3 regions of the Rhizobium sp. SRDI943 genome follow, and region 3 is predicted to be linked to each of the others. Evidence: riboswitches for the same ligand, from Rfam matches in the RefSeq annotation. Region 3 holds a riboswitch; each other region holds the start of a gene.
What was found. A riboswitch is a leader RNA that binds a small molecule or an ion and turns the genes downstream of it on or off. The one in region 3 is predicted to bind FMN.

Region 1 (2,257 bases), 960 kb from region 3:
GCGCCGAGCGGGCTGTCGCTATAGATCAGCGTGTTGCCGTCTTCGGTCGCGGTGATGATCTCGGCGGAGCTCACCGAAAGCTTGTCCTTATCAACAGGCAGGTTCTCTGCGACCGGGAAGGAAGCGATGCGGTTGAAAACCGGCTCGGCCGCGGCCGGAAAGGCGACGGATGCGAGAAGCACGGCAGCGAGCGCTGCCTTGCGCGATGAAATTGTCATGAAATCCCCCATGTGTCGAACATTCGAAACATGAGTTTTCTGCGCGAGCGGCATGACAGAGGCATGACAGATGCGGCATTTTGCGTCAGATCATGTCAGGCTCTGGTTTGCGCTCCCGGCGCATCTCGTTTCGCATGATGAACAGCGAAGCAGACAAGATGAGAGCCGCTCCCAGCCAGAGATAACCCGCCGGCGCATAACCGAAGAACAGCCAACCGGCCAGCACGTTCAACGGCAGCTTCAGATCGTCGAACGGCTGGACATAGGCGGCATCCGCTGCGGCATAGGCGAGCGTCAGGAAATACTGCGCTACCGCGGTCAGCAGCCCCGCCAGCAGGAACAGGGCAAGGGTTGCGCCCGTCGGCACTGCAAAGCCTGCCGCAAGCGCCAGCCCGCCATTTATCGGCGTCAGCAGAACGAGCAGCCAGACGGTGATCGTCTCTGGCCGTTCGATGCCTGTCAGGCTCTTGGTGATCAGCGACGAGGCGCCGCACAGCAGCGCCGAAAGCACAGGCAAGAGAGCCGCCCAGCCAAAACCATCAGACCATGGCTGCAGAATGATCATCGCTCCGGTGAAACCCGCTGCCGTCGCGGCCCAGCGGGCCGGGCCGACGCGCTCCCCGAGGAAAAGCCGGGCGCCCAGAATGATGAAGAAGGGCGAGGTCATCACCAGTGCGATCGCCTGCCAGATCGGCACCGTGGCAAGGCCGGCGACCCAGGCCTCGACGCCGAGCGCGGCAAGCGCGACGCGCGCGAGGTGACGCCAAGGATAGTGCGTGCGCATCGCCGCAAGGCCGAGCCTCTTCAGGAACGGCAGCGAAAACAGGAAGGCGAAGCCATATTGCCAGAAGGCTGCGGACGCCGAGGGAAAGGCAAGCTTCATCGTCAGCCATTGGGTGACGACGTTGAGAAGCGAAAAGGCAATGCCGGCAAGGACCATCCAGATGGCACCGACAACGGCGCGGGACGGCTCGACGGCAACAGAAGTCTGATTCATGTCTTTCATCCAAAACAGGGAACAACATAAATCAGGACGCATGAGCCCCGACCAAGCGACACAGGGCAACCCTGCCCTCCGCGTGGCCGACACTCATTCTCTTCCATCCGGACTTTAACCGTCGGCTCCGGAATCACACCGGATCTGCTGACCCCTCCTCCGCATGGGCGCGAAAGAAGGCGCTCGCGGGCTCAGGCCGAAACCCTTACCGCCGGTGGGGAGTTTCACCCCGCCCTGAGAACAGAACTGTCGTAGATCAAAGCCCCCGCGACGGCAAGATCCGCCCAAACAAAAGGGGTCCGGCAAAGCCGAACCCCTCTCAAATCCTACACAACCGGTCTCGTTTCCGGCTGGCGGATAATCTCAGATCAGCCGTTGACGGCGTCCTTCAGGCCCTTGCCGGGCGTGAATTTCGGCACGTTGCGAGCCGGAATGTCGACTTCAGCGCCCGTCGACGGGTTACGGCCCTTCGATGCGGCACGATGAGAAACGGTGAAGCTGCCGAAACCCGCGAGGCGAATGTCGCCCTTGTTCTTGAGTTCAGCCTGGACAACGTCGAAAACCGCGTCAACAGCGGAAGCCGCGTCAGACTTCGTCAGTCCTGCCTTTTCGGCTACTGCGGACACGAGTTCATTCTTGTTCATGTTTCCACCCCTTTCTAAATGGTATGAAACGACTCAAAAGTAAGCTAGGCGCAGAATAGGTTTCATCAGGCCCGCCGAAAACCCAAAAGCCCTGCAAATCAAGGAAAAGCAAGCGTCTACATGACGTTTTCACAAAAAAGGCTGGCGTTTCCGCCAGCCTTTTTCCGTGTTTTGGGCCAATTGGGCATAAATGTGGCAAAGGCCACTCAATGCGCTATGGTTGCGCCTGTCTCATCGAGGCCTTCGACCGATGTGATGACCGGCGTTTCCACCGTGCCATCCCATTCGATTGGCTCCGGCCGCCGGATCAGCGCGTGCTTGATCACCTCGCCCATGCGGGATACCGGGATGATCTCCATGTTGTTCTTCACGTTGTCAGGAATCTCCGCCAGGTCCTT
Region 2 (2,257 bases), 400 kb from region 3:
TGGTGCTGGTCGCGCGCAACCGCGCCAATCTGGAGGAGACCGCGCAGGCGGTGAGGGCGGTCGGCGCGCAGGCCCTCGTCATCGGCGCCGACCTTGCTGAGCCGGCGGCGGCGCAGGCCGTGGTCGATCAGGCGCTCGGTGCCTTCGGCCGCATCGATGCGCTGCTCAATATCGCCGGCGCCGTGCCGCAGATCGATCTTTTCGAGATGACCGACGCGCAGTGGGAAGGTGGACTGGCGCTGAAGCTGCACGGTGCGCGGCGCCTGACGATTGCCGCCTGGCCGGCACTGAAGGAGACCAACGGCTCCGTCGTCCTGATGTCGGGCAATTCGGCGGTGTTTCCAAAGGCGCCTTATGCGGCGGTCGGCACGATCAATGCGGCGATCGTGGCGCTCGCCAAGGCCTTTGCCGATCGCGGCATCGCCGATAGCGTCCAGGTCAACAGCGTGCTGCCCGGCCCCGTCATGACCGGCCGGCGCCGTTCCTATCTCGAGCACTGGGCACCGTTGCACGGTGTGAGCGTGGAGGAGGCGACCGCGCATTTCCCCGAACAGGCAGGCATTGCCCGCTACGGCGAGCCGGAGGAAATCGCCGAACTGATGGCCTTCCTGGTGTCGCCGGGTGCCCGCTGGATGACCGGCTCGACGCTACGCATAGATGGCGGCGAGGTGAAGTCGATCTGATGTGGTCGACGGCGGGATTGCCCCGCCGTCTTCATCGCCTGTTGTTCTTCTGCTCGTCGAGCCGCTTTCACGCGGCGGGAGCAGCGCGGGTCTTGCCGATCGTCAGAGCCGCCTTTGCTGCCTCGCGTCCTTTCTCGACGAAATGCGCCCGGTAGATCTGCTTGTGGTGTTCGGTTTCCTGATACTGATGCGGCGTCAGCGACACCGACAGCACCGGCACACCGGTATCCATGCCGGCGCGCATCAGGCCATCGACGACGGCCTGGGCGACGAATTCGTGGCGGTAGATTCCGCCGTCGACGACGAAGGCGGCGGCAACGACAGCGGCATAGCGTCCGGTTGCAGCAAGATCGCGTGACAGCAGCGGCATCTCGAATGCGCCGGGAACATCGAACACGTTGACCTGCTCGGGCGGAATAAGCTGATGGAAGCCATCAAGGGCGCGGTCGACGATGTCGGCGTGCCAACTGGCTTTGACGAAGGCATAGCGGGTGGGTGTCACGGCAATCTCCTTTGGCGAACAGACACATCACCCAAGGCGATCACGAACGTTCCCGACAGCCGCAAGGGCGGCAGGAGCGCACGTTCTCTTTCATCCGGACTATGACCGTCGGCTCAGGCATCTCACCTGATCTGCTGACCCTTCCTGAGAAGGCGCTCGCGGGCTCGCAACCAAAATTGCATACCGCCGGTAGGGACTTTCACCCCGCCCTGAGAACGGCGCGAACAATAGGGGTAAGGTGGCGGGCTGGCAATAGGTTGAAATGCTTTCGCGGCCGGAGCTGGATCAGGGCTCCCCAAGCGGCGATTCCGCTCGTTCGTCGATGGCGACGGGCAATACCTCTTGCGGAGGAGGAGCCTGCGCCTACATTCTCTCGGTGAGGACATCCACGTCAGAAGCACGACAAGACAGGACGCGCTGTCTCCGCCTGGGCGGGGCCGTGACAACCATGGGAGAGAGTGATGCCAGAATCTTTCGTCGTCCACCGCGAGGCGCATATCGCGGCGCCGCCGGCCGCGGTATTCGCGCTGATGACCGATCCGGAGAAGATCCTGCGCTGGATGGGAACGGAAGCGCAGGTCGAGCCGCAGCCCGGCGGGCTCTATCTCGTCAACGTTACCGGCGCCCGCTTTGCGCGCGGCTCGTTTCGCGAGGTGGTGCCGGTTCATCGCCTTGCCTACAGTTTCGGCTGGGATGGCAGTGAAGTGGTGCCGCCGGGGTCGAGCCTGGTCGAGATCGACCTGATCGAACAGGGGAGCGGAACGCTGCTGCGGCTCACCCATAGCGGCCTGCCCAGCGCCGATCAATGCGCCGGCCATGCGGAAGGCTGGGCGCATTACCTCGGGCGCCTGACAGAAGTCGCCGCCGGGCGTGATCCGGGTCCCGACGCTTTTTACGGCCGGACATGAACAATTTTTGCGGGCGCGGGGCGTCTCTGAAGCGCTTGCCGCAGCGACAACAGCGGTCGGCGGGCGCTCAAACCGGCCGTACGGAAGCGCTGCTTTTTCTCCCGCAAACATGAACGCGCAGTTCATCTCCAGTTCAATTTAGCGGCCATAAAGTTGGGACGGCT
Region 3 (2,257 bases):
CCGCATCATCAACACCGCTTCCGGCCAGGCGCGCGACGGCTTCATCTACACCCCGCATTATGCCGCCTCGAAAATGGGGGTCGTCGGCATCACCCAGAGCCTGGCCAAGGAAGTCGCGACCGAGAAGATCACCGTCAACGCCTTCTGCCCCGGCATCATCGAGACCGACATGTGGGCCTATAACGACCAGGCCTGGGGCAAGCTGCTCGGCAACTACGCCCCCGGCGAGCTGATGAAGGAATGGGTCGAGGGCATCCCGATGAAACGGGCCGGCTCTGGGGAAGATGTCGCAGGCCTGGTGACCTTCCTCGCCAGCGATGACGCCGCCTATATCACCGGCCAGACGATCAATGTCGACGGCGGCCTGATCATGTCCTGATGCAGGCGCCCAAAATTGCGTAGCGGTTTTGGGACAACGACATGCATCGAACAAAGAGCAAACCACCAGCGAAGTGCGGAAGGCGACACGGTCGTCGCCTCCGTGTGAACAGTGTGTCCATCGGCGTCAGGGCAGCTTTGCATTTTTGCCTGGTCGAGTGACCTTGCCATCCGCCTGTTTTTGATCCTATCTTTGAAGTGTTCTCAGGGCGGGGTGTAATTCCCCACCGGCGGTATCAGGAGCAATCCTGGAGCCCGCGAGCGCTTCCGGCACCTCCTGTCGGAAGGTCAGCAGATCCGGTGAGATGCCGGAGCCGACGGTATAGTCCGGATGGAAGAGGACAACACGGGCAGTCGCACTCCATCCCGGAGTCGGCCGACGTTTGTTCGCCCAAGGGCAGAAGGCTCGCTCACGGACTGAGCCGAGCAGACCATGTCAGTCAGCTGACATAACCCTTGAAAGGCCAGACAGCATGACTATCGCAACAATCGAAGATGCCATATCAGCCATTGCCAGCGGCAAGATGGTCGTCGTCGTCGACGACCAGAACCGGGAAAATGAAGGTGATATCGTGGTCGCGGCCGATGCCGTCACCCCTGAGGCAATCGCCTTCATGATGACCCACGCCCGTGGACTCGTCTGCATCGCCATGGAAGGCGAGCGTCTCGATGCGCTCGATATTCCGCTCATGGTGCCCAACAACACGGAATCGCACAAAACCGCCTTCACGGTCTCGGTCGATTATCTCAAGGGCACGACGACCGGTATCTCGGCTGCCGACCGCGCCGCCACCGTCCGCGCCCTGGTCGACGATCGCGCAAAGCCCGCCGAATTCGCCCGCCCCGGCCATATCTTCCCGCTGCGCTCCAACCCCCGCGGCGTGCTCGGCCGCCCCGGCCACACCGAAGCCGCCGTCGATCTCGCCCGCCTCGCCGGACGGATCCCCGCCGGCGTCATCTGCGAAGTCGCCAACGACGACGGAACCATGTCCCGCCTGCCCGAACTCACGCTCTTCGCCGAACGCCACAACCTCCCCCTCGTCACCATCGAGGACCTGGTCGCCTATCTCGACCGCCAGGCGGCAAAAGACATACGCGAAGTCGCCTGATCTGCGCAAAGCGGCCAGCCCCGTCCTTCGAGGCCCCTGCGGGGCACCTCAGGATGAGGCTGGAGAGAGGTTGCGACCTGGTTCAACGGGAAGCGCAGCGGCATGGCACACGGACCAGCCCTCATCCTGAGGCACGCAGGCCGCAGGCCGCAGCCTCGAAGGACGAGGGCGGGTGGCTGGGTCCCAGACGCGCACGGCTGGTTGCCACAGCACACCCTATTTCCTGCCCCTATGTTCGGCTGATCGAAACCCCACCATCTGCCAGCATCGCCGTGCCGGTCACGAAGCTCGACATGTCGGAGGCGAGGAAAAGCGCCGCATTGGCGATCTCGTCGGGTTGCGCCATGCGTTTCAGCGCATGCAGCCCCTCCACGAAGGCGAGCACCTCCGGCGTGGCATCAGGCGCGTTGGTGATACTGGCGGGCGTGTCGGTGCCGCCGGGAAGCAGCGCGTTGACGCGGATCTTCTGCGCTCCGAGTTCGGCGGCGAGCACCTGCACGAAGCCGATCAGCCCCGCCTTGCTCGCCGCATAGGCGGCCATGCCAGGCATGCCGACGGTGTGGCCGACAAAGGTCGAGGTGAAGATCAGCGATCCGCCGCCTTTCCCCATCGCCGCCGACTGGTGTTTGGCGCCGAGGAAGGCGGCGGTGAGATTGGTCTCGATCGTCTCGCGCCAGCCCTCCACCGACAGCCCGGCGACCGGCCCCATCTCACCGATGATGCCGGCATTGTTGAAGGCGATGTCGAGCCGGCCGAAACGCGAGACTGCC

Region 1: another riboswitch for FMN. It lies ahead of ribN (riboflavin transporter RibN); the one in region 3 lies ahead of ribB (3,4-dihydroxy-2-butanone-4-phosphate synthase).
Region 2: another riboswitch for FMN. It lies ahead of AC245Y_RS14015 (6,7-dimethyl-8-ribityllumazine synthase); the one in region 3 lies ahead of ribB (3,4-dihydroxy-2-butanone-4-phosphate synthase).

What each region holds. Positions count from the first base shown of each region.
Region 1 covers NZ_CM172787.1:1,341,678-1,343,934, reverse strand. The annotation lists gene AC245Y_RS06800 (esterase-like activity of phytase family protein) at 1-230, opposite strand, end outside; gene ribN (riboflavin transporter RibN) at 304-1,224, opposite strand; FMN riboswitch at 1,307-1,461, opposite strand; gene hupB (DNA-binding protein HupB) at 1,584-1,859, opposite strand; gene lon (endopeptidase La) at 2,066-2,257, opposite strand, start outside.
Region 2 covers NZ_CM172787.1:2,702,872-2,705,128, reverse strand. The annotation lists gene AC245Y_RS14020 (SDR family oxidoreductase) at 1-683, shown strand, start outside; gene AC245Y_RS14015 (6,7-dimethyl-8-ribityllumazine synthase) at 751-1,185, opposite strand; FMN riboswitch at 1,264-1,406, opposite strand; gene AC245Y_RS14010 (SRPBCC family protein) at 1,647-2,093, shown strand.
Region 3 covers NZ_CM172787.1:2,298,953-2,301,209, forward strand. The annotation lists gene AC245Y_RS11880 (glucose 1-dehydrogenase) at 1-379, shown strand, start outside; FMN riboswitch at 575-725, shown strand; gene ribB (3,4-dihydroxy-2-butanone-4-phosphate synthase) at 852-1,487, shown strand; gene AC245Y_RS11890 (SDR family oxidoreductase) at 1,717-2,257, opposite strand, start outside.